One region of the Vogesella sp. genome, then DNA from elsewhere that is predicted to be linked to it. Evidence: predicted binding sites of a transcription regulator. Region 1 holds the regulator's gene; each other region holds the start of a gene.
What was found. The regulator HrcA, encoded in region 1, represses chaperone genes, less so after heat shock. The targets are predictions, from matches to a motif close to ATTAGCACTCGNNNNNNNCGAGTGCTAAT.

Region 1 (10,314 bases):
CTTTGCCGCCTACCTGCTGTGCCACGTGGTTCACCAGTTCGCCGGCCTTGAAGCGGCCGGTCAGGTCCTTGGTGACGCCGGCGATCAGGGCTACCTTGCCGTCAGCCTTGCTGCCCAGCACGATGACGGCGGAGCCCAGCTTGTCTTTCAGCTTGTCCAGCGTGTCGCGCAGGGTGGCGTTGTCGGCGCCTTCCAGCTCCGCGGCCAGCAGCTTGACGCCGTTCACGTCGCTGGCTTGCTCGGCCAGGCTGTCGCCGGCGCTGGCGGCCAGTTTGGCCTTGATGGCGGCCAGTTCTTTTTCCAGGGCTTTCACGTCGGCCTGCAGGCTGCCGATCTTGCCCAGTACTTCGTCGCTGCTTTGTGCCTTCAGGTTGGCCGCAGCGGCTTTCAGCAGGGCGTCCTGGGCTTGTACGTAGGCCACCGCGCCTTCGCCGGTAACGGCTTCGATACGGCGCACGCCGGCAGCTACGCCGCTTTCGGTCACGATCTTGAAGAAGCCGATGTCACCGGTGCGCTGTACGTGGGTACCGCCGCACAGTTCGGCGGAGAAGTCGCCCATGGTCAGTACGCGTACTTCATCGCCGTATTTCTCGCCAAACAGCGCCATGGCGCCAGCGCGCACGGCGTCGTCGAAGCTCATCAGTTCGGCTTTGACGTCGTAGTTGGCCGCAATCACGTGGTTGACCAGGCGCTCGATCTCGGCGATCTCGTCGGCAGTCACCGGCTGGCCGTGGGCGAAGTCGAAGCGGGTACGTTCCGGGTTCACCAGCGAGCCTTTTTGCGCCACGTGGCTGCCCAGTACCTTGCGCAGTGCAGCGTGCAGCAGGTGGGTGGCCGAGTGGTTGCGGGTGGTGGCCAGGCGTTTGTGCAGGTCGATGGTGGCCTGTACGGTGTCGCCCACTTTCAGCGCGCCACGGGCCAGACGGCCGGTGTGGCCGAAGACGGCGGCTTTCACTTTCTGGGTGTCGGCCACGTCGAACAGCGCGTCTACGCCGCCAGTGACCGAGATTTCGCCTACGTCGCCGACCTGGCCACCGCCTTCGGCGTAGAAGGCGGTGTGGTCCAGCACCACCACGCCTTCGTCGCCGGCTGCCAGGGCGTCCACTTGCTCGGTGCCTTTGTACAGGGCCACGATGCGGGCGTCGACGCTGGTTTGGCTGTAGCCGTGGAAGGTGGTATCGCTGCCTTCGTAGCTGAGGTTGCCGGCTACTTTGAATGCCGATGCGGCGCGGGCGCGGGTGCGCTGCGCTTCCATGGCGCGCTCGAAGCCGGCCATGTCCACTTCGATATTGCGCTCGCGGCAGATGTCGGCGGTCAGGTCGACCGGGAAGCCGTAGGTGTCGTACAGCTTGAAGATGGTGTCGCCGTCCATGGCGGTCTTGCCGCCGGCCAGTGCAGCATCAACCAGCGCCATGCCGGTATCCAGCGTTTCGGCAAACTTGATTTCTTCGGCGCGCAGCGCGTCTTCGATCTCGGCCTGCTTCTGGCGCAGTTCCGGGTAGGCGTCACCCATCTCGGCTACCAAATCAGCAACGATCTTGTGGAAGAACAGGCCCTTCTGGCCCAGCTTGTAGCCGTGGCGGATGGCGCGGCGGGCGATGCGGCGCAGCACGTAGCCGCGGCCGTCGGCGGACGGCAGGATGCCGTCGGCGATCATGAACGAGCAGGCGCGGATGTGGTCGGCGATCACTTTCAGCGACGGCACGTCCTGGCTGTACGGCACGCCGGTTTCACGCGCAGCGGCGCGCACCAGGCAGGCCAGGGCGTCGGTTTCGTAGTTGGACTTCACGTTCTGCAGCACGGTGGACAGGCGCTCCAGGCCCATGCCGGTGTCGACGGACGGTTTCGGCAGCGGGTGCAGTGTGCCGGTTTCGTCGCGGTTGAACTGCATGAAAACGTTGTTCCAGATTTCCATGAAGCGGTCGCCGTCTTCGTCCGGGCTGCCCGGAGGGCCGCCGGCCACGCTCGGGCCGTGGTCGTAGAAGATCTCGGTACACGGGCCGCAGGGGCCGGTGTCGCCCATGGTCCAGAAGTTGTCGGACGCGTACGGCGCGCCCTTGTTGTCGCCGATGCGGACAATCTTCTCTGCCGGCAGGCCGACGGTCTTGTGCCAGATGTCGTAGGCTTCGTCATCGCTGGCGTACACGGTGACCATCAGCTTGTCTTTCGGCAGGTTCAGCCACTGTTCGCCGGTGAGGAATTCCCAGGCGTAGGTGATGGCGTCGTGTTTGAAGTAGTCGCCAAAGCTGAAGTTGCCCAGCATTTCGAAGAAGGTGTGGTGACGCGCGGTATAACCGACGTTTTCCAGGTCGTTGTGTTTGCCGCCGGCGCGCAGGCACTTCTGGCTGGTGGTGGCGCGGGTGTAGTCGCGCTTTTCGAAGCCCAGGAACAGGTCTTTGAACTGCACCATGCCGGCGACGGTGAACATCAGGGTGGGGTCGTTGCCCGGAATCAGGCTGCTGGAAGCCACAACCTGGTGGTTTTTGGAGGCAAAGAACTCCAGGAATTTCTGGCGGATGGCAGAAGTTTTCATAGGGATTGGGTCGTATTGAATCGGATTCTGAAAACGGCGACACGCGACGCGTGAATATCGGGTCGATTGTGGCAACTGCACACGTTGCTGGCAAGCCTTGCGGCCAACCTTTGCACCCGAAACGCGGCTTTTTGGCGCGGCTGGCGCTGCCGCTTGCTATAAATCGCCGTCGTGCTCGTCGGGCCAGTCGTCGCTGCCCTTGATCACCTGGCGGATGGTGTCCATGCCGAAGCCGCGGCTGGCCAGAAAGCGCATCTGTTTGGCGCGCTCGGCAGCGTCGGCGGGTGGCTGGCCGAATTTCTTCAGCCACAGCTGGCGCGCGGTGGCCAGGTCGCTGCGACCGGACAGCGTGGCCTTGATGGTGTCGGCGTCCACGCCGCGTTCACGCATTTCCATGGCGATGCGGCGGCTGCCGTACTTGCGGCTGCGGCTATCGGCAAACTGCTCGGCAAAGCGGCTGTCCGATTGCCAGCGGTTGCCGGCCAGTTCGTCCAGTACGGCGTCGAGGTCGTCGCCTTCCTGTACAAACGGCGCGAGCCGCCGCTTCAGTTCCAGCCGCGTGTGCTCGCGGCGGGAAAGAAGGTCGACGGCTCGCGCCTTCAGGCTTTTGCCCGTACTCATCAGGCGTCGAAGGTGTCGTCCAGCAGGGCTTCGTCTTCGTCCGGCTGGCCTTCGGTGATCTGTACTTTCACGCCGACGGCTTCGCGGATCTTGCGTTCCACTTCCTGGGCGATGGCCGGGTTGGATTTCAGCCACTCGCGGGTGTTGTCTTTGCCCTGGCCGATCTTCTGGCCGTTGTAGGCGTACCAGGCGCCGGATTTGTCGATGAAGCCGTGCTCCACGCCCAGCTCGATGATCTCGCCTTCGCGGCTGATGCCTTCGCCGTACAGGATGTCGAAATCGGCTTGCTTGAACGGTGGCGATACCTTGTTTTTCACTACTTTGACGCGGGTTTCGTTACCTACCACTTCGTCAGACTTCTTGATACCGCCGATGCGGCGGATATCCATGCGCACCGAGGCGTAGAACTTCAGCGCGTTACCGCCGGTGGTGGTTTCCGGGCTGCCGAACATCACGCCGATCTTCATGCGGATCTGGTTGATGAAGATCACCAGCGTGTTGGTGCGCTTGATGTTGCCGGTCAGTTTGCGCAGCGCCTGGCTCATCAGGCGGGCCTGCAGGCCGACGTGGCTGTCGCCCATTTCGCCTTCGATTTCGGCCTTCGGCACCAGCGCGGCAACCGAGTCCACCACGATCACGTCCACGCCGCCGGAGCGAACCAGCATGTCGCAGATTTCCAGTGCCTGTTCGCCGGTGTCCGGTTGCGAGATCAGCAGGTCTTCTACCGAGACGCCCAGTTTCTGCGCGTATTGCGGGTCGAGCGCGTTTTCGGCGTCGATGTAGGCGCAGGTGCCGCCCAGTTTTTGGGCTTCGGCCACCACTTGCAGACACAGCGTGGTTTTACCCGACGATTCCGGGCCGTAGATTTCCACCACACGGCCGCGCGGCAGGCCACCCACGCCCAGTGCCAGGTCCAGGCCCAGCGAGCCGGTGCTGATCACTTGCAGGTTTTCGGTGATCTGGTTGTCGCTCATGCGCATGATCGAGCCTTTGCCGAACTGCTTTTCAATCTGCGCCAGCGCTGCGCTCAGTGCCTTGCTCTTGTCTTCGGAACGCTCTGCCATGCTTGCTCCAATCGGAAATCGTTGAGTTCAAATTCGTGATGGGTTTGATTATGTACGTTTTCATCCGGCCTGCCAAATAAAAACGCAGCCGCCGGTGCAAGAACGCCACACCGGCCACGCAGGGTGGCTGGCCAAGCGCTGATTATCGCACGAATGGCCGGCCCGGTTGGCCGTGTCGCGGCGGGGCTTTGGCGATGCGGCAAGCTGTGACAGAATGGCTGCATGCTGAACGATCGCACCCAACATCTGCTCAAGGTTCTGGTAGAGCGCTACATCGCCGACGGCCAGCCGGTAGCGTCCAAGACGCTGGCGGCGGTGTCCGGCCTGGAGCTGTCGCCGGCGTCCATCCGCAATATGCTGGCCGACCTGGAAGGCCTGGGCCTGATCGCCTCGCCGCACACGTCGGCCGGGCGCGTGCCCACGCCGCGCGGTTACCGGCTGTTTGTCGACCGCTTGCTTACCGTGCAGCAGCTGGGTGAGCCGGCGGTGGCCGAGCTGCGCCACAACCTGCAGCCGGATAGCCCGCAGCGCGTGGTGCAGGCTGCGTCGCAGCTGCTGTCGGAGCTGACGCAGTTTGCCGGCGTGGTGATGACGCCGCAGCGCGCCGACGCTGCCTTCCGCCAGGTGGAGTTCCTGCGCTTGTCCGAGCGCCGGGTGCTGCTGATCCTGGTGACGCTGGAAGGCGATGTGCAGAACCACCTGTTCAACACCGCGCGCGATTACAGCAGCAGCGAGCTGGTGGAGGCGGCCAACTTCCTCAACCAGCATTACGCCGGCCACGCCTTCGACCGCATTGCCAGCCGGGTGGGCGAGGAGCTGCAGCAACTGCGCGGCGACATCTCCGAGCTGATGCAGATGGCCATCCTGTTCGGGCAGCAAGCGCTGTCCGGCGGCGACGATCTGGTGATCAGCGGCGAGGGCAAGCTGCTGAATGTCAGCGACTTCTCTGGTGACCTGAACCGGCTGCGCGAACTGTTCGATACCTTCCAGCGCAAGACCGAGCTGCTGCAGCTGCTGGAACAAAGCCGCCGCGCGCCGGGGGTGAACCTTTTCATCGGCGACGAGTCCGGCGTGATGACGCTGGACGACTGCAGCGTGGTGATCGCGCCGTATCGCCTGAACGGCCAGGTAGTGGGCACGCTGGGCGTGGTGGGGCCCACGCGCATGGCCTATGAGCGGGTGATTCCGATCGTGGACATCACCGCGCGCCTGGTGTCCAGCGCCCTCAATTTCAATGACTAGGCCGCCTTGCGGCCAACCTTTCCTGCGGATAATCGCCATGACTTTCAAGACCGTGCTGGCCGCGGCCGGCCTGCTGCTGGCCAGCGTTGCCACCCATGCCGACGTGGCGCTACTGATGCGCCCGGACGTGCAGCGCTATATCGACGAGCAGGTCGCCAGCGGCGAGCTGACCCGTGCCGAGCTGGAAACCGTGTTTGCCAATGTGGAGCCGAAGCCGAACATCATCGCCATCATGGACAAGCCGTCCACCGCACGGCCGTGGTACCAGTTCCGCCCCAACTTCTATAGCGACAAGCTGATGCAGGAGGGCGTGACCTTCTGGCAGCAAAATGAAGCCACGCTGCAACGTGCCGCCGAGACCTACCGCGTGGCGCCCGAGATCATCGTGGCTATCATCGGCATCGAAACGCGCTACGGCCGCAATACCGGTAGCTTCCGCCTGGCCGATGCGCTGACCACGCTGGCGTTCGATTACCCGCGCCGTGCCGACTTCTTCCGTGCCGAGCTGACCGAGTTTTTCCGCCTGGCGCGCAGCGAGAACGTCAACGCGCTGAGCCTGAAGGGCAGTTACGCCGGCGCCATGGGCTTGCCGCAGTTCATGCCGTCCAGCTACCGCAAGTGGGCGGTGGATTTTGACGGCGATGGCCACAAGGACATCTGGAACAACCCGGTGGACGCCATCGGCAGCGTGGCCAACTACTTCCGCGAGCACGGCTGGCTGGGGGGCGACGACGTGGTGATTCCGGCCGAGCTGGCGCCGGGCACGGTGCCGGACGAGTTGGCCGCCGACAAGTTCAACCTGCACTACACGGTGGCCGAGCTGAAAGCGCGTGGCGTGCTGCCGCAAGCGCCGGTGCGCGACGATGCGCTGGCGGTGCTGGTGCCGCTGGAAGTAGCGCCGGGCGTCACACGCTACTGGCTGGGCCTGAACAACTTCTACACCATCACCCGCTACAACAAGAGCACGCTGTACGCGATGGTGGCGCACGAGTTGTCGCAGGAAATGCGCGCCCGCTTTCTGCAGGCCAGAATGGCCGCCAGCCAAGGCAGCGTGAACTGAATCGGGGCGGGGCGGCCAGCACAGAAATAGTCGCCATCGCTGGCGAATCCCTTTAGAATCGGCCGCCATGACCTATCAAGTTCTCGCCCGCAAGTGGCGCCCCAAGCGCTTTGCCGACCTGGTCGGCCAGGAGCACGTGGTGCGCGCCCTGTCCAATGCGCTGAAAGAATCCCGCCTGCACCACGCCTACCTGCTCACCGGTACCCGTGGCGTGGGCAAGACCACCATCGCCCGTATTCTGGCCAAGAGCCTGAACTGCGAAACCGGTACCACGGCCGAGCCGTGTGGTGTGTGCCAGGCCTGCACCCAGATCGACGCCGGCCGCTTTGTCGACCTGCTGGAAATCGATGCCGCGTCCAATACCGGTATCGACAATATCCGCGAAGTGCTGGAAAACGCCCAGTACACGCCCACCATGGGCCGCTACAAGGTCTACATCATCGATGAAGTGCACATGCTGTCCAAAAGTGCCTTCAACGCCATGCTGAAGACGCTGGAAGAGCCGCCGGCCCACGTCAAGTTCATCCTGGCCACCACCGACCCGCAAAAAGTGCCGGTCACGGTGCTGAGCCGCTGCCTGCAGTTCAGCCTGCGCAACATGACGCCGCAACAGGTGGCCAGCCATCTGGCGCACATGCTGGACGTAGAGGACATTGCCTACGAAAGCCCGGCGCTGGCGCTGCTGGGCCGGGCTGCCGCCGGCTCCATGCGCGACGCGCAGTCGCTGCTGGACCAGGCCATCGCCTACGGGCTGGGTGAAGTGAAAGAAGAGGGCGTGCGCGCCATGTTGGGCGCGGTGGACAAACGCTATCTGTTTACCCTGCTGGACGCGCTGGCCGCCGCCGACGGTGCCCGCCTGATGGCCGAAGTGGAAGCGTTGGCCGCGCGCGGTATCGGTTTTGACAGTGCGCTGGCCGAGCTGGCCAACGTGCTGCACCAGATCGCGCTGGCGCAGACCGTGCCCGACGCCATTGCCGGCGACGAGCCGGAGCGCGACGCGCTGTTTACGCTGGCCGCCACGCTGGCGCCGGAAGACGTACAGCTGTACTACCAGATCGCCTTGCACGGCCGCCGCGACCTGGCGCTGGCGCCAGACGAACACGCCGGCTTCAGCATGACGCTGCTGCGCATGCTGGCTTTCCACCCGGTAAACGGTGGCGACAGCGTGGCGCGGCCGTTGTCGTCGGCGCGCCCGTCGCAACCGGCCCCGGCTGGCCATGCGGCCAACCCGGCTGCCTCGGCGGCTGCGGCTGCCGGTGTATCGCCGGCGCGGGCGGCGCTGGCCCAGCTGGGCATGAAGCCGGCCGAGCGCAGTGCGCCGGCCGCCGACAAGCCGGCACCGGCCGAGCCGGAACCCGAGCCTGCGCGGCCTGCTGCGCCGCTAGCCGTCGCCACTGCCAAAGCGGCCCCGGCCGCGCCGCGTGAGCCGGCGCCTTGGGAAGACGCCCCGGCCCCGGTCACCGTGGCTGCGCCCGCCAAGCCGGCTGTGCTTGCCCCCGTGGCAGCACCTGCGCCGGTCGCCGCACCCGCCATCGCCCCGGCCCCGGCCCCGGCCAGCGAGGCGGCTGACGCCGACGACGAGCGCGAGCCGGAAAACCTGGATACCGCCAGCGACGACGAGCTGCCGGCCTACGCCATGATGATGGACGAGGATTTTGGCGCCTTGATGGCCGATGCGCCGTCTGAGCCTGCCGCCCCAGCCTTCGACGGCGACTGGGCCGAGCTGGTGCGCCGCCTGGGCAACAAGCTGGGCGCCGCGCGCATGCTGGCGCAGAACGCCGCGCTGAAGCAGTGGGATAACGGCCTGTTCGACCTGGCGGTGCCGGAAGCCTTCCGCAGCATGGCCACGCGCGATTACCAGGACAAACTGAAAACCGTTCTGGCCGAGCATCTCGGCCGGGACATCACCTTGAGGGTGTCGGTAGAGACCCTCGACATGGAGACCCCCGCCATGCGCGATGCCCGCGCCAAGCGCGAGCTGCAGGCGGAAGCGCGTCAGATCATGGAAAACGACCCGGTGGTCAGGCAGCTGGTGCAGGAAATGGGTGCCATGCTGCTCGCCGATACAATACAACCCGTTCAGGAGTAAGCCGCGATGTTTGGTAAAGCCGGTATCGCTGGCCTGATGAAGCAGGCCCAGCAAATGCAGGAAAACATGAAAAAAGCCCAGGAAGAACTGGCCCAGGTGGAAGTGGAAGGCCAGGCCGGTAACGGTCTGGTGAAGGTCGTGATGACCTGCTCCCACGTTACCCGCCGCGTATCGATCAGCGACGACCTGCTGGCCGATGCCAAGGAAGACAAGGACATGCTGGAAGACCTGATCGCCGCCGCGTTCAACGACGCCAGCCGCAAGGCCGACGAAACCTCCGCCGAGCGCATGCAGGGCTTTACCGCCGGCATGAACCTGCCGGCCGGCATGAAGCTGCCGTTCTGATCGTTCGCTGATCTGATCAAGGTTGGCCGCAGGCAGTTGCTTGCGGCCAACCTTTTTTACTGGAGCCTCCATGAAGAACCCGCCCTCGCTTGACCAGCTGATCGCGGCGCTGAAAGTGCTGCCCGGTGTCGGCCCCAAATCCGCGCAACGCATGGCGTTTCACCTGCTGCAGAAAGACCGTGGTGGCGCCGACAAGCTGGCGCGTGCGCTGGACCATGCGCTGATGAATTTGCGCCACTGCGAGCGCTGCCATACCTTCAGCGAAACCCCGCTGTGCAACGTCTGTGCCGACGCCGAGCGGCGCCAGGATTTGCTGTGCGTGGTGGAAATGCCAGCCGACCTGCTGATGCTGGAGCAGACGCGCTGCTACGACGGGCTGTACTTCGTGCTGATGGGGCGCCTATCGCCGATGGACGGCGTCGGCCCGAAAGACATCGACCTGGAACGGCTGGTGGCACGCGCTACCGATGGCCAGGTGGAGGAGGTGATCATTGCCACCAACTTCACCGCCGAAGGCGAGGTGACGGCGCATCTGATCAGCGAGATGCTGAAGGCGCAGGGCTTGCGCGTCAGCCGCATTGCACGCGGCATGCCGGTAGGCGGCGAGCTGGAAAACGTGGACCCGGGCACGCTGGCCCAAGCCATGTACGAGCGCCGCAACGTCGGCTAGGCGCGCCAGTATCTCGGGTGCTATCCGGCAACACAAAAGCCAGCCCTGCGGGGTAATGCCAGTCAGTTAGCGCTGACTGGCGTTTTTTGGCTAGGGGTTTGTTGTGTTTGAAGAGTGCTATTGTGTCCGCGATGCGGACGATGTTTAGATGCCGGTTCCGCCCGGCAGACAGGAAAGGGGGCGGGTTGCCGCCCCCTTTTCATTCCCCCGCAACCCGGGGCTGCTCGAAACCCCGTCCAAAATGGCACGCCCCAGGCGCCGCCGAACTCGCCCCTCGCTAACGGCTCGGGGCTCAAACAAATCGACGTCTTAAAACCTGGGGCGCACCATTTTGACCGGCTCGCGCCAACGGGATGGGGCGCTGCACTCACGTCCTGCTACTTGAAAGCACATTCGCCTAAATGGCTGGCATTAGCCCTGCGGGGCTGGTGATCAGCGCAGCAGGGTGTGCAGCGTTTTTTCGTAGACGCAGGCCAGCGGCTCGATGTCGTCCACACACACGCATTCGTTCAGCTTGTGAATGCTGGCGTTGATCGGGCCGAACTCCACCAGCTCGCGCGCGATGCGCTTGATGAAGCGGCCATCCGAGGTGCCACCGGTGGTGTTCAGCTCCGGCGTCACGCCGCAGGTGTCCACGATGGCCTGGCTGATGGCGTCGGTCAGCGCGCCCGGGGCGGTGATGAACGGGTT
Region 2 (10,314 bases), on a different contig from region 1:
TCCAGGCAGGCCCGTACATCGATGCCCTGTTTGATTGATGCCGCGCCTGCGGCCAACCTCTGACTGTCACAGGATGCAGCAATGATCCAGTTTGAACAGGTAAGCAAACGCTACCCCGGCGGCCATGAAGCGCTGAAAAACCTGTCGTTTACCATCGACAGTGGCGAGATGCTGTTTCTGGCCGGCCACTCCGGCGCCGGCAAGAGCACGCTGCTGAAGCTGATTAGCGGCATCGAGCGCGCCACCAGCGGCAGCGTGCTGGTGAACGACCAGAACCTCAGTAAACTGCGCGCCAGCCAGTTGCCTTATGTCCGCCAGCACATCGGGATCGTGTTCCAGGACCACAAGATCCTGTTCGACCGCAATGTATTCGATAACGTGATGCTGCCGCTGGACATCATCGGCTTTGATCGCCGTGAGGCGGCCAAGCGGGTACGCGCCGCGCTGGACAAGGTGGGTTTGCTGGGCAAGGAAAAGGTGATGCCGGTGCGCCTGTCCGGCGGTGAACAGCAACGCCTGTGCATTGCCCGCGCCGTCGTGCATCGCCCCAGCATCCTGCTGGCTGACGAGCCGTCAGCCAACCTGGACCGCGCCTACGCGCTGGACATCATGGAACTGTTCAAATCGTTCCACCAGGTCGGCGTCACCGTGATCGTATCGGCCCACGACGAAACCCTGATGGAAGACTACGGTCGCCGCATCATCCGCTTGCGCGAGGGCCAGTTCGCATCATGAAACACTATTTCTACCTGCACTGGCAGGATGCCCGCCTGGCCCTGCTGAAAATGCTGCGCCAGCCGGTGGGTAGCCTGCTGAACCTGCTGATGCTGGCCATTGCCCTGTCGCTGCCGGTATCGCTGTATCTGGGCGCCAGCAGCGTACAAAGCTGGGTCGGCAAGCTGACCGCCACCCCGCAAATCACGCTGTTCATGGAACTGTCGGCCGAGCAGGCTGACCTGGCGGCGGTACAAGCCAGCCTGCAAACCCACCCTAAAGTGGCCGGCTTCAGCTTTGTCTCCAAGCAGCAGGCCTTGCAGCAACTGGAACAGCGCAGCGGCATGAGCGGGATTGGCGAAGGTCTGGGCAGCAACCCGCTGCCCGATGCCTTCATCGTCCAGCCTAAAGCGGACGCCCCGCCTGAAGCGCTGGAAATGCTGCAGCGCGAGCTTTCCGGGCTGCCGATGGTCGAGCAAGCGCAGTTTGACGCGGCCTGGGCCAAACGCCTGCACGGTTTGCTGGAGCTGGCCATGCAACTGGCGTGGTTCCTGGGCATCAGCTTTGGCCTGGCGCTGATGCTGATTACCCATAACAGCATCCGCATGGAGATCCTGGCGCGGCAGGAGGAGATCGAAGTGGCCAAACTGATCGGCGCCACCGACAGTTTCATCCGCCGGCCGTTCATGTACTACGCCGTCTGGCAGGGTGTGCTCAGCACGCTGCTGTGCTGGGCGCTGTGCAGTGTATTCGTGGCGCAGGCAGCGCCAGCACTGGACGGTTTTGCCCAGCTGTATAACGAACGCATCCTGCTGCGCAGCCTGACGGCGCAGGAGTTACTGCTGCTGGTCGGTGCCACCATCGCCCTGGGCATCATCGGTGCCAGGTTGGCCGCAGACCACCATCTGCGCCGGCTGCGCGCCCGTTAATTGCTATCACCCCGATTTAAAAATGCCATCACCGGGAACCTGTGCTGTTCTGGCACTCTCATAACGAGAGTGCTAAGATCAGCTCAGGTTTCCATGAGGATAATCCGCGTATGACCACGATTGCTTTGCCAGTACTCTCCGCCAACGGTAGCCTGGAACAGTACATCCAGACCGTGAACAGCATTCCGATGCTGACGCCGGAAGAAGAGTTCGAGCTTGCCAAGCGCCAGCAGCACGACGGCGACCTGGAAGCAGCCAAGCGTCTGGTGCTGTCGCACCTGCGCGTGGTGGTATCCATCGCCCGCGGTTACGCTGGTTATGGCCTGCCACAAGCCGACCTGATCCAGGAAGGCAATATCGGCCTGATGAAGGCGGTAAAACGCTTTGAACCCACCCGCGGCGTGCGTCTGTTCTCGTTTGCCGTGCACTGGATCAAGGCCGAAATCCACGAATTCATCCTGCGCAACTGGCGCCTGGTGCGCATTGCCACCACCAAGCCGCAGCGCAAGCTGTTCTTCAACCTGCGTAGCATGAAGCAGGGCTTTTCTGCACTGTCGGAAAAAGAAGCCCAAGACATTGCCGAACAGCTAGGCGTGAAAGCGGAAGAAGTGCGCGAAATGGAAACGCGCATGAGCGGACAAGATGTGGCACTACTGGCCGACGATGGCGACGACGAGGGCTTTGCCCCGATCGACTGGCTGGCCGACAGCCACCACGAGCCTACCCGTGCCATCGAACGCCAGGCATTGGATAGCCTGCAAAGCGAGGGTATCGAGCACGCGCTTGCCAGCCTGGACGCCCGCAGCCGCCGCATCATCGAAGCGCGCTGGCTGGCCGATGATGGCGGCGCCACCTTGCACGATCTTGCCGCCGAGTTTGGCGTGTCCGCCGAGCGCATCCGCCAGATTGAAGCCAAGGCGCTGGGCAAAATGAAGGCCGCGCTGAGCCACGGCGTCGTCATCGACGCTTAGGCGTGCTGATCGCAAAAAAGCCACCGCCGTGCGGTGGCTTTTTTTATGTGCATATTCAACGATACTGTGGTGGCAGTTTATCCACCGCTTGCTGTGCCTGCTGGCGCAACCCGGCCCAGGCCGGTTCGTCTTCATCCAGCTCCGCCAGAAAATCAGGCGCATAAGTGGGGAACGAGGCCAGCGCCAGACTGAAGGTATGCGCAGCTTTGTCGTATTCGCCTGCCAGTGCCTCCATCTGCGCTTTGCGACGCAACACATCCGGGTAGGGGCGGAAGGCAGCCATTTTTTCCAGCCAGTGACGCTGTGTCTTCAGACTGCTGCTGCTTGGCCTGATCACATCGTCCAACAGACCCAAAGCGTGAGAAGCGAACATCGGTTCGTGACGGATGATCTGCTCCAGACGCTGTTGCTGGCGCTGACTGGTGGGGTAGTACAAACCCTGCATTTCGCGATAGCGCAAGCTGCCATAAGCGGCCAACACCAGCAATACAATGGCCAGCAAGGCATAAACCGGCATCAGCCAGCCATGCTCGGGGGCATCGGTTTCCGGCGCCAAGGTCAGCATCATCACCAGCACGGCAGGAAAGTACAGATACCACAGCGGGTATTCCAGCATGCTGTGAATCATCGTCACCGCCATGATAGCCAGCGGGATCAGGTGCACCACTTCGACCCGACGGCCAAAGTACGGCCAGGCCGCCCATAAGAAACCCAGCAGCGCACACAAGGTGCCAAGCAAACCCATCTCGGCCAGTAACTGGAAAACGAGGTTGTGCGCGTTGGCAAACAATCCACTATTGACGCCCGCATTGGCAAACTGCGGCAGCATCTGCAAGCGTACGCTTTCCGAAGCGTACTGATACCAGCCAATACCGAACCATGGCTGTTCGGTAAACACGATCCAGGCTTTACCCCACTCTGCAAGCCGGCGTGCGCCCATACCATCGCTGTTAGCGGCCAACCTTTCCAAGCCGCTGGCCGCTACCGGGCCGTGCAGCAATGGCGCCAGCAATTTTTCGGTCAGCGGCAGCGCAAACTGCATGGCCACCATAATTGCCATCGCCAAAGCCACGATCTTGAGCAGCTGCCAGGTTTGAGGCCTGCGCAGACGCCAGTGCCACCATGCAGCCAGCAACAAGATAGCAACCGTATACAGCAACACGGTACGTGAACCGGCAAAAGCAATCGACAATGCCAGCCAGGCAATGGCAGCCCAGCCCCAGCGCCGCGCCAGCTGGCCGCTGGCCAGCAGCCAGGCGGCCGCGATCACCCCCCAGGTCAGATAGTGCGCGTACTGGTTGCGCTGGCCGATATGGCCGAACACATTGGTAGTGGGGTGGCTACTATCGTAAAACAGCACACCGCCCATCGCCGCAGCCAGACCGGTGACCTGAGCCAAGCCGATCAGCGACTGCAGTAGCGTGCCGATCAGCAAGGCTTTGGCCAGGGTAGTGATCACGGCTTCGCTCCCTGCCTGGCTACGCCAGCGCGCAACTGCCAGTGCCAGTACCGATAGCGAAACAAAAGCCAGTGCGGTGGCTTGATTAAGGCCGGGGAAATGCAGGCTGACAAACCACGGCTGCAGTGACCACACAGCCGCCATCAGCATCAGCCACAGGCTGCTACGGGGCCAAGGCATGGCACGAGCCGGTAGCAGTAGCATGGCCAACGCAGCGAGCATGACAACGGTGATTTCACCCCACCACTGCGGCAAAGGCAGAAAGTGGAAACGCGACAGGAACGGGAAAATGGCAATCGCCGCCAGCAAGCCGGCGGCGAAGGTCAGACGTCTGGAATGATCAAGCAAAGGGACATGCATCGGATACGCCCGGCAATATGAGCAAAGCGGCAAGCATAGCCCAGACCCTCACCTGACGGCAAAGCCCTATTCCGGCAACTGTGGCAGACGTGGAGGACGCAGTGCTACCCCGGCGACGGCTTGCGCTGCCACGGCGGCCTCCCCTTGTTGCTGTAAAGTCAAGGCCGCCGTCGATACCGTGCCCAGCAGGCCTTGCAAGCGGGCATCGTTGCGCGATGCGATCATCACCGCACAGTTGGCCGCCATATTCGGATACGCCGCCAATAGCATGCGCAAGCTGTCTTCTGCTGCCTGCGACCGACCAGACCACTGCTGCATGATGGCCGTCTTGCACAGCAAGGTAGGGTACGGCCGGTAAGCCACCAGCGCTTCATGATGCTGCAGCTTGATGGCCAGTTGCTGCTTGGTGGGCACCAGATAGTTGCTGAGCATCAGCTCGGCCTCGAAACGCCAGAACGGGTTGGCCGACAAATCGATCAGGCCTTCAATACGCTGCTGGTTGATCTTGATGTCACGCGAAGGTTGCTGGCTTTCGGTTAGCAAACCAAACACGCTGGCGCCGTGCACCACATACAGCAAACCTGCCACGCCGAGTATCAGCGCGCCAGTCCGGCGCATCGACGCTCGTAACGCCAGCGTGAGCGGCGGGCGCGGCGACAGCGCCAGGATGGTAAAGAACGCAAAACTGAACGGCAGGTACCACAACGGGTATTCGAACATCGAATGCCCCAGCGTCACAGCCGCCATACCCAGCAAGAAGGCATTTTCTGCGCTGGCATTTTCCCGCTTCAGGTACGGCCACAGGCAATAGCTGACGACGGCAGCCGCCAGCAAAGTAGCCGGTACGCCAGTCTCGGCCAGCAGCTGGGTCACCAGATTATGGCTATGGGTAAACAGACTGCTTTCCGGTACCCGGCCATAGCCGCCAAACGCTTCCAGCCATACCGACTGGTAGGCATAGCCGCCAACACCCGTGCCCAGCCACGGATAGGTAGTAACAATCTGCCAGCATTTGTCCCACTCCACCCGGCGGCGGGCGCCAAAACCGGCGTCGTTAAGGCGGTCCAGCCCTGAGCCGATATCGACCGCGAACAGCCACTGCGCCAGATACTTGCCAGTGAACTGAAACAACAGAATGCTGGCCGCAGCCCATAGCAGTGCCTTGCCAATACCCGACTGCGGCAGACGGGCGCGCATCAACACACCCAGTACCGCAATGGCGGCAGCGTAAGCCAAAGGCAGACGCCCGCCAGACCAGGCCGATAGCAACGACAGGTAAAGGCACAACGCAATAGTCAGCCACGCAGGCAAGCGCCGTTGCGAATACAGATAGGCAGCGGCCAGCATGCCCCAGGTAAGTACATGGGCAAACTGGTTGCGCTGGCCGATATTGCCCATGATCTCCATACCGCTGGACAACAGCCAGCCATTGGACTGCGGCGCCAGGCCCGCCATCTGGCTGGTACCGATCAGCGCCTGCAGCGCCGCCCCCAACAGTATCGACCAGGCAATGGCGGTCACCAGTTGCGAGCGGCCAAGGCGCTGCTGTTCATGCGCCAGTAACACTGCACCCAGTGCCGCCAACAGCAGGCCGAACAATTCAAACGGCAGCATGCCGGCTTGCTGCCATTGATAGCGCAGCAGGCTACCCGCCCACAGCAATAGCCACCACAACAGGAATGCCGGCAGAAACCACACTGTTTGCACGGTGCGGCCGGACTGCCCGCGCAAGCGCCAGGCGGCAATCAGTAGCCCGCTACTGATGAAACCCAGCGTTATGGCATTGGTCCACCAGTCTTGCAGCGGGCTGTAGCGGGCAAAGTTGAAGAATGGCAAAGCAAAGATACACACCAGTGCCAGGGTAAGCGGATGACGCAACATGCTGACTCGCAATAAAAAAGGGGGTGATAAACACCCCCTTATTGGGACAACTCAGCTAAGCAAATGACGGCTTAGCGGCAGTTGGTCGGGCGGATATTGGAGGCAATAGTACCGTCAGTGCAAGCCCAAGTAATCGAACCACCGCTAACGGTACCTTGCAGTACCAAGGTAGCACCATCAGAAACACGATTATTGTAAGTAATGGTGATTTGCGAAGCGTTTACATTGACAGCACTAACAGCATTGCCAGTGATACTGCCGGAGGCAGCCAAGCCAGCGGAGGCATTATTTGCCGGCCAAGCATTATTGGTCGAGAAAAACTCGGTTACAGCGGTCTTGGCTGCTGCTGCCAGGTTCAGGCCTTCCGACACGTGGGCACGGCGGGTGTAATCCTGGTAAGCCGGAATAGCAATGGCAGCCAGAATACCGATGATGGCGACCACAATCATCAGTTCGATCAGGGTAAAACCTTGCTGTACGCGTTTCATAGTGAACACTCCATGGTTGTAATCAAGTTGGCCATGTGGCCGGGTGGGTAAGCTTATTCTCGGCAGTTGGACGGTAGTACTCTCGCTAGGTCGCTGTCGCCACTGCACACCCAGCGGTAAGCACCCGAGGTGTTCTCCTGCGGCACCAGCCACACATGCGCACCCGATGCGACCTTGCTGCTGAGTTCGATATTGATCATGCTGACGTTACCGGAAGCCTGGATCTCCAGCCTGGCGATACTGCTGCCACGACTGGCAGTGGCATCGGCAATGCCAGCGCTGGCATTGGTGGCCGGCCAGACATTATTGGTAGCATGGTACTCCTCCATCGCCACTTTGGCGGCGCTGGCGGCAACCAGTGCTTCGCTGATATAGGCACGGCGGGTGTAATCCTGATAAGCCGGGATGGCGATGGCGGCCAGGATGCCGATGATGGCAACCACGATCATCAGCTCGATAAGGGTAAAGCCACTTTGCCTGTTGCCACTGTGCATGATGAGGGAGCATTGCTTCCGGGTTAGTCGTGGCGGGGTAAATGCAAATGGCGTGCCAGCACCGAATTCCGCTGCTATCACGATGCGCTTGCCGCAATGCGTGACCATCTTGCGCCTGTACTGACAATTTTCGTCACTTCCGGCGCCATGGAGCGGGCGTGGTAGCATCCGGCATTCCTGTCTTTGCCGGATTCGTCATGACCTCGCACAACGATCAATGGCTGGCCCGCAGCCGCGCCGCTGTATGGCACCCGTGTACCCAGATGAAACGCCATGAAACCCTGCCCATCGTCCCCATTGCCCGGGCAGATGGCATCTGGCTAGAAGATTTTGACGGCAAGCGCTATATCGATGCCGTCAGCTCCTGGTGGGTAAACCTGTTCGGCCATAACCATCCGCGCATCAAGCAAGCCATCAAGGACCAGCTGGATACGCTGGAGCACGTGATCCTGGCCGGTTTTACCCAGCAGCCGGTGGTAGAGCTGTCCGAGAAGCTGGCAGCCGCGTCCGGCCTTGGGCACGCGTTTTATGGCTCTGATGGCGCCAGCGCCACCGAAATCGCGCTGAAGATGAGCTTCCATTACTGGCGCAACCACGGGCAAGGCAGCAAGCAGCGCTTTGTCAGCCTGGAAAACAGCTACCACGGCGAAACCGCGGGTGCGCTGGCCGTCACCGACGTGCCGCTGTTCTCGCAAACCTATGCCCCGCTGTTGCAACAGAACTTCCGCGTGCCCAGCCCGGACGCCAGGTTGGCCGCAGACGGTGAAAGCGCCGAAGGCTACGCGCTGCGTGCTGCCGACGCGCTGGCAGCCTTGCTGGCCGCCGAACACGGCCAGATTGCCGCGCTGATCGTCGAGCCGCTGGTACAAGGCGCCGCCGGCATGGCGATGTACCATCCCGCCTACCTGCAGCGAGCCCGTGCGCTGTGTGACCGCTACCAGATACACCTGATTGCCGATGAAATCGCCGCCGGCTTCGGCCGTACCGGCACCCTGTTTGCCTACCAGCAAGCCGGCATCACGCCAGACTTCCTGTGCCTGTCCAAAGGCATCACCGGCGGCTACCTGCCCTTGTCGTGCGTGCTCACCACCGACAGCGTGTACCAGGCGTTCTACGACGACGACGTCGCCCGTGGTTTTCTGCACTCGCACAGCTATACCGGGAACGCACTGGCCTGCCGTGCCGCGCTGGAAGTACTGGCCATTTTCGACGATGAAAACGTGCTGGCCCGCAACCGTGTCACCGCCGAACGCTTCAGCCAGGTCCTGGCACCGCTCGCCGCCCACCCGGCAGTGAGGCATTTCCGGCACCAGGGCATGATCTGGGCCTTTGATGTAGACAGCCCGCGCAGCGACTTTGCCGTCGCCTTCTTCCAGGCCATGCTGGCACGCGGCTGTCTGGTGCGCCCGATCGGCAAAACGGTGTACTTCATGCCGCCTTACATCATCAAGGAGGCACAGATGTTGCAACTGGTACAAGCCAGCCTGGCCACACTGAACGAGTTGGCCGCAGGCACAAGCCCGGGCTGTGGTAAAGAGACGGCACTGCCGTAGATAGTCATGGCCTTGCTACTGCCAGATTTTATATACTTGCCTGCATATTCATATTGACTAGATGCAATGCTCAACCTGTCGCTACACGCACCTCACCTTGACCCGGTCATGGTGATGTGCGACCCCGATCAACTGGACGCCTGGCTGCAACACCTGCCCTACACCCAGCCATTCGACTGTGCGCAGCTGATACGGGACGCGCTGGCACAGTTGAACTGCATCAAGCTGCCACCGTCCAGCCGGCTGCAACTGTTGCGCCTGTACCTGCAAGCGCAAGACCGCTTGCTGCCAGTGCTAGAGGCCGAAGCACGCCCCGGCGAGCTCACCAGCCACAGCCGTGCCCGTCGTGCTGCCTTGCTGGCACAGCACCTGTCCATCCTGATCCACAACGGTTTCAAGCGTGTGCTGCTCGACCGCAGCCACGAACACGGGCTGTTTGCGCTGGACCGCCACAAAGTCGAGGCGCTGAACCTCACCATGCTCAGCGCGCGCCAACTGGCCTTGCTGTACGCCCGCACCTACACCACAGCACCGCCAGGCTTCTGGCGCGATTGCCACCAGATTTTCCTGTATGCGCTGGAACAAGGCTGGGAGAGCAAGGCACTGAGCGAAAAAGAAGACAGCGTCGGCTCGCTATACCGTCAGCTGCTGTTGCTGGGCATGACCTCGTGCAACCGCATGGAGCCGGCACTGATCGACTACACGCTGCTGCTGATCCGCAAATACGCCAAATGTCTGCATCTGGTACAGGTAGACCGGCTGCCAGAGCGACACGGTGCTTTCGCCTACCGTAGCGAACAAGACGGCCCGCCCCGCTTCTACAGCGAAGCCCCTGGGCATGGACATATTTTCTGGATTGTGGATACCCAGCACCTGCAGCAAGAACTACTGGAAAAACTGCTCAGCCTCCAGCGGCTGCTGCAGAACCGCAGTGACGACACCCTGCTGGCAGAAGAGCTGCAGCGGGTATTGCGCCTGATGCAGGAGTGGCAAAGCGCGCCGCAACGACGTTATCCGCGCCATGACAGCCATCAAACGGTCGAGCTGGTGACCCTGCTGCCTACCTGCTGGTTTATTGCCAACCAGGCCAGCTGGGACTTTCCGTTGCCCGCCCCGGCCGACATCGACACGGCGGCCAACCCGACACTGCCGCATGCCGATACCGCCACGCCGGGCGCCGAAGACACCGCACCACCGGCACGCTTCCAGCGGCCGCTCCCGGCAGCGCCTTCGCACATCACCATGCTCAACCTCAGCGCCGGCGGCATGTTGCTGCGCGGCGAATCGCACTACCACCCGCTGCGCACCGGCGAACTGGCCATGTTGCGTGTACCAGGCAAAGCCTGGCATCTGGCCAGCGTGCGCTGGGTCAACCTGCGCGGCGAAGGCATGGAAGCCGAATGCGGGCTGGAACAACTGGGCCCGTTACCGGAGGCGGTGATGGTGATGCCGGTCATCACCCACC
Region 3 (10,314 bases), on a different contig from region 1:
CACATCCACGCCCAAAGCGATGGCCTGTTCAAAAAAACCCTGCGCGCCACCGGTACACCAGGCCACACGCTTTAGTGTCTTGTCCGCATCACCCAGCAATAGCGCCTCGCGCCCCAGATTGCGGCTGATGTGCTGGCGCAGCGCCTCGCCAGCCATCGGCTGCGCCAGTTGGCCGCACCATAACAGCGGCTCGCTCTGGCTGGGCGCGGCGTCGACAAAGCCCAGCACCTGCCCCAGCTGGGCGTTGTTGCCCAGTTCCGGATGGGCATCCAGCGGCAGATGGTAGGCAATCAGGTTGATGTTGCTTTGCAGCAACGCCGCAATACGCTTGCGTTTGATGCCGGTGATGGGCGCCGCCTCGCTTTTCCAGAAGTAACCGTGGTGCACCAGAATGGTGTCCGCCTGCAGGCGGATGGCTTCGTCGATCAAGGCCTGCGAGGCCGTCACGCCAGTAATGATGCGGCGAATCTCGTCGCTGCCTTCCACTTGCAGCCCGTTCGGGGCGTAGTCCTTGAAACGCCACGGCTCCAGCTTGCCGTCCAGCGCCTGTAACAGTTCGTTCCGGTTCATGCTGACTCTCCCGCAAAGAAAGCGGCATTGTGCCAGACTGCGCGCGCAAAACAATGCGGCCAACCTGGCAAGGTTGGCCGCAGCACATGAAAAAACCCCGCACCGGGGTGCGGGGTTCTGGCTTCGCAAGGGCGAGGCAGCTTACATCATGCCGCCCATGCCACCCATACCGCCCATGCCGCCCATGTCAGGCATAGCCGGCTTGTCTTCCGGCAGCTCGGCTACCATGCAGTCGGTGGTCAGCATCAGGCCGGCTACGGAAGCAGCATGCTGCAGCGCGGAGCGGGTCACTTTGGCCGGGTCCAGTACGCCCATTTCCAGCATGTCGCCGTACTCGCCGGTAGCGGCGTTGTAACCGAAGTTGGCCTTGCCTTCCAGCACCTTGTTCACCACCACGGACGGCTCGTCGCCGGCGTTTTGTACGATCTGGCGCAGCGGAGCTTCGATGGCTTTCAGTACGATCTTCACACCAGCAGCCTGGTCGGCGTTGGCGGTTTCCAGATCGGCCAGGGTGGAACGGGCACGCAGCAGGGCTACGCCACCGCCAGGTACCACGCCTTCTTCCACTGCCGCACGGGTAGCGTGCAGCGCGTCTTCCACGCGGGCTTTCTTCTCTTTCATTTCCACTTCGGTCGCAGCACCAACCTTGATCACGGCAACACCGCCAGCCAGTTTGGCCACGCGCTCTTGCAGTTTTTCACGGTCGTAGTCGGAAGTGGCGGCTTCGATCTGCTGGCGGATTTCGCCAACGCGAGCCTGGATCTGGGCAGCATCGCCAGCGCCGTCGATGATGGTGGAGTTTTCCTTGCCCACTTCAACGCGTTTGGCTTGACCCAGCATTTCCAGGGTCACTTTGTCCAGGGTCAGGCCCACTTCTTCAGCAATCACGGTACCGCCGGTCAGGATGGCGATATCTTGCAGCATGGCTTTGCGACGGTCGCCGAAGCCCGGTGCCTTCACGGCAACCACTTTCAGGATGCCGCGGATGGTGTTCACTACCAGGGTAGCCAGCGCTTCGCCTTCCACATCTTCAGCGATGATCAGCAGCGGACGGCCGGACTTGGCCACTTGCTCCAGTACCGGCAGCAGGTCGCGGATGTTGGAGATTTTCTTGTCGAACAGCAGGATGAACGGATTGTCCAGTGCGGCAATCTGTTTTTCCTGGTTGTTGATGAAGTACGGGGACAGGTAGCCGCGGTCGAACTGCATGCCTTCTACGACGTCCAGTTCGTTTTGCAGCGATTTGCCGTCTTCAACGGTGATCACGCCTTCCTTGCCCACTTTTTCCATGGCGGTAGCGATGATTTCACCGATGTCGCTGTCGGAGTTGGCGGAGATGGAGCCAACCTGGGCGATTTCCTTGGTGGTGGCGCACGGCTTGGCGATCTTGGCGATTTCGCCTACCAGGGCCACAACAGCCTTGTCGATACCACGCTTCAGGTCCATCGGGTTCATGCCGGCGGTCACGAACTTCATGCCTTCGTGCACGATAGCCTGAGCCAGTACGGTAGCGGTGGTGGTGCCGTCACCGGCAACGTCGGAAGTCTTGGAAGCGACTTCTTTCACCATCTGGGCGCCCATGTTTTCGAACTTGTCTTTCAGTTCGATTTCTTTGGCCACGGACACACCGTCCTTGGTGATGGTCGGCGCGCCGAAAGAGCGGTCCAGAACCACGTTGCGGCCTTTCGGGCCCAGGGTTACTTTAACGGCGTCAGCCAGAATGTTGACACCCACTACCATTTTTGCACGGGCGGAATCGCCGAAGCGTACGTCTTTAGCTGCCATTCTTGAAATTCTCCAGAATCAGTTAGTACAAGCGGGATGGGGACGGATTACTCGACGATGCCCATCACGTCTTCCTCGCGCATCACGAGGAGCTCGTTACCGTCAACCTTGACGGTCTGGCCGGAATACTTGCCGAAGATAACCTTGTCGCCGACTTTCAGCTCCAGGGCACGGCGTTCGCCGTTTTCGAGGATCTTGCCGTTACCTACGGCAACCACTTCACCCATGTCCGGCTTTTCAGCAGCGGCGCCCGGCAGAACGATGCCGGAAGCGGTTTTTTCTTCAGCCTCGAGGCGTTTGATAACAACACGATCGTGCAGAGGACGAATTGCCATTTATCTCTCCTAATAGCAGTGGCTGTTGAAAGATGATTACCTATCAATTCAGCGGTGTTGGACAGGTGCATTAGCACTCTGCCCTTGCGAGTGCTAATCATAGGGACGGCATACGCGGTTTTCAAGAGGGGGCAAGGCAAGATTTTTAGCGTTGGCCGCCGCCGGAAATGACAAAGCCCGCCGGGCGGCGGGCTGGGGCAAGGTTGGCCGCATGGGCCAGCTGCGCGGTTTACCAGACTTGCAGATAGGCCAGCATGCCCTCGGCAGCCTGACGGCCTTCGAATACGGCACGCACCACCAGGTCGGCACCGCGTACCTGGTCGCCGCCGGCAAAGATCTTGGCGTTGGCGGTCTGGTACTTGAACTTGCCGTTGGCCGCGGCCAACGTACGGCCGTTGGCCGCCACGGTAACGCCCTGGCGCTCGAACCAGCTGGCGGCTTCGGCCTGGAAACCGAACGCCACGATGACGTGATCGCACTCGATCACTTCTTCGCTACCTGGCACGATTTCGGCGTTGCGACGGCCCTTGGCATCCGGCGCGCCAAGGCGGGTTTCTGCCAGTTTCAGGCGCAGGCTGCCGTCGGCGGCTTGTTCAATGCCCATCGGCTGGCGGTTCCACAGGAACTCGACGCCCTCCTCGCGCGCGTTGGCCACTTCGCGCTTGGAACCCGGCATATTGGCCTCGTCACGACGGTAGGCACAAATCACCTTGCTGGCGCCCTGGCGGATGGAGGTGCGGTTGCAGTCCATCGCGGTATCGCCACCACCCAGTACCACCACGCGCTTGCCGGCCATCGACACCGGCGCATCGCCTGCCGGCAGCGTGTCCATGCACTGGCGCACGTTGTTGATCAGGAACGGCAGCGCTTCCAGTACGCCCGGCAGGTCTTCGCCATCGAAGCCGCCTTTCATGTACTTGTAAGCGCCCATGCCCATGAACACGGCGTCGTACTCTGCCAGCAAGGCTTCGATTTCGACATCGCGGCCGATTTCGGTATTGAGGCGGAACTCGACGCCCATGCCTTCCATGATCTCGCGGCGACGCTTCACCACGCTCTTTTCCAGCTTGAACTCGGGGATGCCGAAGGTGAGCAGGCCGCCGATTTCTTCGTAGCGGTCAAACACCACCGGGCGCACGCCGTTGCGTACCAGTACATCGGCACAGGCCAGGCCCGCCGGGCCGGCACCGATGATGGCCACTTTCTTGTCGCTCCAGATCACCTTGGACATGTCCGGGCGCCAACCGGCCTTGTAGGCCTCGTCGGTAATGAATTTTTCCACGCTGCCGATGGTCACGGCGCCAAAACCGCCCTGCTCCAGCGTGCAGGCGCCTTCGCACAGGCGATCCTGCGGGCAAACGCGGCCGCAGATTTCCGGCAGGCTATTGGTCTTGTGCGACATCTCGGCCGCTTCGAACAGCTTGCCTTCCTTCACCAGCTTCAGCCAGTTGGGGATGTAGTTGTGTACCGGGCACTCCCACTCGCAGTAGGGGTTGCCACAGGACAGGCAGCGGCCGGCCTGGTCGCCCGCATCTACCGCGTGCAGCGGGGTGTAAATCTCTTTGAATTCGATCTTGCGCACCGCGACTTCTACCTTGTCGCCGGGGTTGCGCGAGAGCTTCATGAACTGGAAAACGTCACCCATGATCATCGATCCTTTGCCCCTGCGGCCAACGTTGGCCGCAAGGTGCTTTCATTGCTATCAAGGGGCGGACAAACCCGCCCGTCCCTATCAGTCTTTCAGCAGGCTTTCCAGCTTGGCCGCCTTGGGCTTCACCAGCCAGAAGTAGTCCACGTAGTCGTCGAAGTTTTCCAGCATGGCGCGGCCGGTTTCGGAACCGGTAAGCTCCACGTGCTTGGCAATCTTCTCCAGCAGGTAGGCACGGTACATGCCCATCGCTTCGCCGTTGATCAGGTTGATGTCAACCAGCTCGTTGTTGTAGCGGTAGGCAAACTTCTCGGCACGGTCGTAGACGAAGGCAAAGCCCCCGGTCATGCCGGCGCCGAAGTTGTAGCCGGTTTCGCCCAGCACGATCACGCTGCCGCCGGTCATGTATTCGCAGCAGTGGTCACCGGCGCCTTCGATCACGGCCAGCGCACCGGAGTTACGCACCGCGAAACGCTCGCCGGCCACGCCCGCGGCAAACAGCTGGCCGCCGGTAGCGCCGTACAGGCAGGTGTTACCGATGATGATGGACTCGTCCGACTTGTACGCCGCGTCCTTCGGCGGGTAGATGGTGACGCGACCGCCGGCCATGCCCTTGCCTACGTAATCGTTGGCGTCGCCTTCCAGCTCCAGGTGCAGGCCCGGAGCGTTCCAGACGCCGAAGCTCTGGCCGGCGGAACCGGTGAACTTCACCTTCAGGCAGCCGAACGGCAGGCCGGCCGCACCGTGTACGCGGGCGATTTCGCCGGACAGGCGAGCGCCGATGGAGCGGTTGATGTTCTCGATCGGGTAGCTCAGCTGCAGCATCTGCTTGTTGTGGATGGCTGGCAGCGCATCGGCCAGGATCTGCTCGGCCAGCTCGCCCTTGTCGAAGGACGGGTTGGAATCGCTGACGCAGAAGCGCGGCACGCTATCCGGCACAGTACCTTGCGACAGCAGCGGCGCCAGGTTCAGGCGCTGTTGCTTGGCGGTGTTACCGTCGGCCAGGCCCAGCAGTTCCATGCGGCCGATCAGCTCTTCCATATTGCGTACGCCAAGCTTGGCCATCCACTCGCGGGTTTCCTGGGCGATGAACAGGAAGTAGTTCATCACCATTTCCGGCAGGCCGATGAAGTACTTGGAACGCAGCTTCACTTCCTGGGTGGCCACGCCGGTGGCGCAGTTGTTCAGGTGGCAGATACGCAGGAACTTGCAGCCCAGCGCCACCATCGGGCCAGTACCGAAGCCGAAGCTCTCGGCGCCCATGATGGCGGCCTTGATCACGTCGAGGCCGGTTTTCAGGCCGCCGTCGGTCTGCACGCGCACGCGACCGCGCAAGCCGTTGGCACGCAGCACTTGCTGCGCTTCGGTCAGGCCCAGCTCCCACGGGCTACCGGCGTACTTGACGCTGGTCAGCGGGCTGGCACCGGTACCGCCGTCGTAACCGGAGATGGTGATCAGGTCGGCGTAAGCCTTGGCCACGCCGGCGGCGATGGTGCCCACGCCCGGCTCGGCCACCAGTTTTACCGACACCAGCGCCTTCGGGTTCACCTGTTTCAGGTCGAAAATCAGCTGCGCCAGGTCTTCGATGGAGTAGATGTCGTGGTGCGGCGGCGGCGAGATCAGGCTGATACCCGGCTTGGAGCAGCGCAGCTTGGCGATCAGCGGCGATACCTTGTCGCCCGGCAGTTGGCCGCCCTCGCCCGGCTTGGCGCCCTGGGCTACCTTGATCTGCAGCACTTCGGCGTTCACCAGGTAGTGCGGGGTCACGCCGAAACGGCCGGACGCCACCTGCTTGATCTTGGACATTTTCTCGGTGCCGTAACGCGCCGGGTCTTCGCCGCCTTCACCGGAGTTGGAGCGGCCGCCCAGGCGGTTCATGGCGGTAGCCATCGCCTCGTGCGCTTCCGGCGACAGGGCGCCCAGCGACATGCCGGCGGAGTCGAAACGCTTGAGGATGCTTTCCACCGGCTCCACTTCGTCGATGGAGATCGGGGTGATGCCGTCCAGCTGCAGCTGCATCAGGTCGCGGAACATCGCCACCGGGCGGTTGTTCACCAGGTCGGCGTACTGCTTGTAGGCGTCGTAGTCGGTGTTCTGTACCGCTTTTTGCAGCGTCTGCACCACGTCCGGGTTATAGGCGTGGTACTCCTCGCCGTGCACGTACTTCAGCAGGCCACCGTGGGTAACCGGGCGCATCGGGTTGAATGCCAGACGCGACAGTTGTTTCTGGTCGTCCTCGAAGTCCTCGAAGCTGGCGCCGGAGATACGCGATACGGTGCCCTTCAGGCACAGCGTTACCAGGTCTTCATGCAGGCCGATGGCTTCGAACAGCTGGGCACCGCGGTAGCTGGCGATGGTGGAGATACCCATCTTGGACAGCACCTTCATCAGGCCCTTGTTGATGCCCTTGCGGTAGTGCTGCAGCGCTTCGTTGACGCGCAGCTGCACGTCGCCGGTCTGCACCAGATCGACGATGGTCTGGTATGCCAGGTACGGGTACACCGCGGTGGCGCCGTAGCCGATCAGACAGGCCATCTGGTGCGGATCGCGTACGGTACCGGTTTCGGCAATGATGTTGGCCTTGCAGCGCAGGCCGGCGTCGATCAGCGCGTGGTGCACGGCGCCGACAGCGAACAGCGCCGGAATCGGCAGACGGTTGGCCGCAATGGTGCGGTCGGACAGCACCACGATGACGGTGCCTTCCTGTACCGCTTCCACCACGTGCGCCGCCAGGCGCTCGATGGCCTGCTGCAGGGTGCGCTCGGACGGGTCGAAGCACAGGTCGAAGGTGGTGGCTTTCAGGTACGGCTCGGTACGCGTGGTAATGCGGATGAATTTCTCGCGCGACAACACCGGGCTGCGCACTTCCAGCCGTTTGGCGTGCTCGGCGGTTTCCTCGAACATATTGCGCTCGGGGCCGAACACGGTATTCAGCGACATCACGATGGCTTCGCGAATCGGGTCGATCGGCGGGTTGGTCACCTGGGCAAACTGCTGGCGCAGGTAGTCGAACGGCGAACGCACTTTCTGGCTCAGTACCGCCATCGGGGTGTCGTCACCCATCGAACCTACCGCTTCCTGGCCGTCTTCGGCCAGCACGCGCAGGATCTGGTCGCGCTCTTCAAAGCTGATGTTGTACAGCTTCTGGTAAGTCAACAGCTGGTCTTTCGGCCACGCTTCCAGGCCGGCGTCATCTTCGATGGACAGCTCTAGACGCGAACCGGCGTCCTTGATCCACTGACGGTACGGTTTGGCCGACTTCAGCTGCGCGTCGATGTCCTCCGGGTACAGGATCTCGCCGGTTTGCAGGTCGGCCGCAAACAGCTGACCCGGCTTCACTCGGCCCTTCTTCACCACGTCTTCCGGCTTGTAGTCCCACACGCCTACTTCGGACGCGATGGTGAGGATGTTGTCTTTGGTCAGCACCCAGCGCGCCGGGCGCAGGCCGTTACGGTCCAGCATACAGCCGGCGTAGCGGCCGTCGGTCAGCACGATACCGGCCGGGCCGTCCCACGGCTCCATGTGCATGGAGTTGAATTCGTAGAAGGCACGCAGGTCTTTATCGGTGGAGTCCACGTTCTGCCAGGCCGGCGGCACCAGCAGGCGCAGCGCACGGAACAGCGGAATGCCGCCCATCAGCAGGCCTTCCAGCATGTTGTCCAGGCTCATGGAGTCGGAACCGTCGGTCTGCACGATCGGTCGGATGGCGTCCATGTCGATGTGCGGCGAGGTCATGATGCGTTCGCGCGCGCGGGCCCAGTTGCGGTTGCCCTGCACGGTGTTGATCTCGCCGTTGTGTGCCAGGAAGCGGAACGGCTGCGCCAATTTCCACTGCGGCCAGGTATTGGTGGAGAAGCGCTGGTGGAACACCGCCAAGCTGGACTCGAAACGCGGGTCGGACAGGTCCAGGTAGAACTTGTGCAGGTTGTCCGGCGTTACCAGGCCCTTGTACGACAGCGTGTGCGGCGACAGGGTCGGCAGATAAAAATAAGGGTCGTCTGCCTTGTTGGCTTTTTCAGCCTGGCGACGACCCATGTACAGACGGCGTTGGAACGACAGCTCGTCCATGCCGAAGGGGCAGTTGACGAATACCTGATAGAAGCTGGGCAACGATGCCATTGCCTGCTCGCCACAGGCGCCGATATCGATTGGCACCTGGCGGAAGCCGGCCACTTCCAGGCCCTGGCTTTCGAGGTATTCTTTCAGGCGGTTGCGGCTGCGCTCGCCCTGGGCGGCGTCCGGGTGGGCAAACACCAGGCCCGCGGCATACACTGCCTTCAGGGCAAAGCCGGCTTCGGCGGCAACTTCACGCAGAAAACCGTCCGGCTTGCGGAACAGCAAGCCACAGCCGTCACCCGATTTGCCGTCGGCAGCCACGGCGCCGCGGTGGGTCAGTTTGGCCAAGGAGGAAATGGCGGTATTGACCAGCCAGTGGGAAGGTTTGTCGTCCAGTTGGGCGATCAAACCGAAGCCACAGCTGTCTTGTTCGAAATCCGGGCTGTATAAAGTGCCCTCCAGCCAGCGCTGTCTGTCCATCTTTTGTCCCTGCTTATAATGTGATGCGAATGTTTCGATTCTAAGGTCAAGAATGCTGACCCTGCAACCGCTTTTTGTGCGACGCATTATCACTTAACAAACAAGCACTTACTGTTATTTACACACTACAGTGCTGGGGAAAACCCGTAGCCGGCTTTACATTTTAGAGACATCAACATTCATAAATACGACCAGCATTTTTTGCGCCAGCACCCCGACAAAATACTGCATTTTTAATACTGTCAGACAATAGCCAATGAGCAAGCCACTGCCCTCGTCCGCCGATAGCCAACTGTTCCGCCAACTGGCCGAGCAGGCGCTGGCGCGTTCGGCCGGCGCACCGCTGGTAGGCGGCAATGACGTCGCGCTACTGTTCGATGCGGCAGCCAACTTCAGCGCCTGGACGCAACGGTTGGCCGACGCCGGCGACTACATCCTGATCGAGATGTACCTGTTTGCCGACGACCCGTTTGGCCGCCAGCTACGCGCGCTGCTGCTGCAAAAGCTGGCCCAGGGGGTGCAGGTGTACTTGCTGTACGACTGGCTGGGCTGCTGGCGCGAGCACTACACCGGCTTCTTCAAGCCCCTACAGCAGGCCGGCGCCCAGGTGCGGGCCTGGCAAGCGCCCGGCTGGCGGACCGGGCTTAACCTGCCGGGGCGTGATCACCGCAAGCTGATCGTGGTGGATGGCGACATCGCCTTCATCGGCGGCCTGTGCGTCAGCTCGCGCTGGGAGGGCTGGCGCGATACCGGGCTCAGCCTGCGCGGCCCCTTGCTTGCCGATGCGCTGGCCGCGTTTGCCGACAGCTGGCAGGCCAGTGGCGGCACCCTGCCCCCGCTGGCGGCCAACCCGGCGCCGGCCGGCCACGTCAGCGCCCGCCTGATTGCCACCACCCCCTCCACCGCCAAGCTGATGCGGCTGGATTTGCTGATTGCCGGCTTTGCCCGCGAACGGCTGTGGCTGACCGACGCCTACTTCATGGGCACCAGCGCCTACCTCAGCGCGCTGCAGAACGCGGCTCGCGACGGCGTGGACGTGCGCCTGCTGGTTCCACGCAGCAGCGACATCGGCTGGATCGCCACCGTATCGCGTACCTTGTACCGCCCGTTGCTGGAAGCCGGCGTGCGCGTGTTCGAATGGAACGGGCCGATGATCCACGCCAAGACCGCCGTGGCTGATGGACGCTGGGCGCGCATCGGCTCCACCAACCTCAACATCTCCAGCTGGCTGGCCAACCGCGAACTGGACCTCGCCATCGAAGACGCCGCGCTGGCGGCCGAGATGGAAACCCGCTTTCTACAGGACATCGACCACGCCACCGAAGTGGTGCTCAGCGGCGTGCACAAGCGGCCGGCGCTGGCCAAACCACGCCAGCAAGGCCCGCGCCTGCCCTTGCGTCAGCACGCGGCGGTGAGCGCAGCGGCAGCTGCGCGCCAGGC

Region 2: rpoH (RNA polymerase sigma factor RpoH) is a predicted target of HrcA. The motif match lies at 1,692-1,720, and genes of this name have one in related genera.
Region 3: groES (co-chaperone GroES) is a predicted target of HrcA. The motif match lies at 2,760-2,788, and genes of this name have one in related genera.

The regions. Positions count from the first base shown of each region.
Region 1 covers NZ_JBKBHK010000015.1:46,125-56,438, reverse strand. The annotation lists gene alaS (alanine--tRNA ligase) at 1-2,533, opposite strand, end outside; gene recX (recombination regulator RecX) at 2,690-3,154, opposite strand; gene recA (recombinase RecA) at 3,154-4,218, opposite strand; gene hrcA (heat-inducible transcriptional repressor HrcA) at 4,441-5,460, shown strand; gene mltB (lytic murein transglycosylase B) at 5,498-6,520, shown strand; gene dnaX (DNA polymerase III subunit gamma/tau) at 6,588-8,609, shown strand; gene ACK4FZ_RS14850 (YbaB/EbfC family nucleoid-associated protein) at 8,616-8,954, shown strand; gene recR (recombination mediator RecR) at 9,025-9,624, shown strand; gene dapE (succinyl-diaminopimelate desuccinylase) at 10,057-10,314, opposite strand, start outside.
Region 2 covers NZ_JBKBHK010000002.1:233,601-243,914, reverse strand. The annotation lists gene ftsY (signal recognition particle-docking protein FtsY) at 1-38, shown strand, start outside; gene ftsE (cell division ATP-binding protein FtsE) at 82-735, shown strand; gene ftsX (permease-like cell division protein FtsX) at 732-1,643, shown strand; gene rpoH (RNA polymerase sigma factor RpoH) at 1,754-2,614, shown strand; gene ACK4FZ_RS03695 (Wzy polymerase domain-containing protein) at 2,670-4,433, opposite strand; gene ACK4FZ_RS03690 (Wzy polymerase domain-containing protein) at 4,500-6,314, opposite strand; gene ACK4FZ_RS03685 (pilin) at 6,386-6,802, opposite strand; gene ACK4FZ_RS03680 (pilin) at 6,856-7,296, opposite strand; gene bioA (adenosylmethionine--8-amino-7-oxononanoate transaminase) at 7,494-8,849, shown strand; gene ACK4FZ_RS03670 (hypothetical protein) at 8,964-10,314, shown strand, end outside.
Region 3 covers NZ_JBKBHK010000003.1:105,011-115,324, forward strand. The annotation lists gene ACK4FZ_RS04985 (Nif3-like dinuclear metal center hexameric protein) at 1-570, opposite strand, end outside; gene groL (chaperonin GroEL) at 712-2,355, opposite strand; gene groES (co-chaperone GroES) at 2,403-2,690, opposite strand; gene ACK4FZ_RS05000 (FAD-dependent oxidoreductase) at 2,920-4,335, opposite strand; gene gltB (glutamate synthase large subunit) at 4,423-8,874, opposite strand; gene ACK4FZ_RS05010 (phospholipase D-like domain-containing protein) at 9,131-10,314, shown strand, end outside.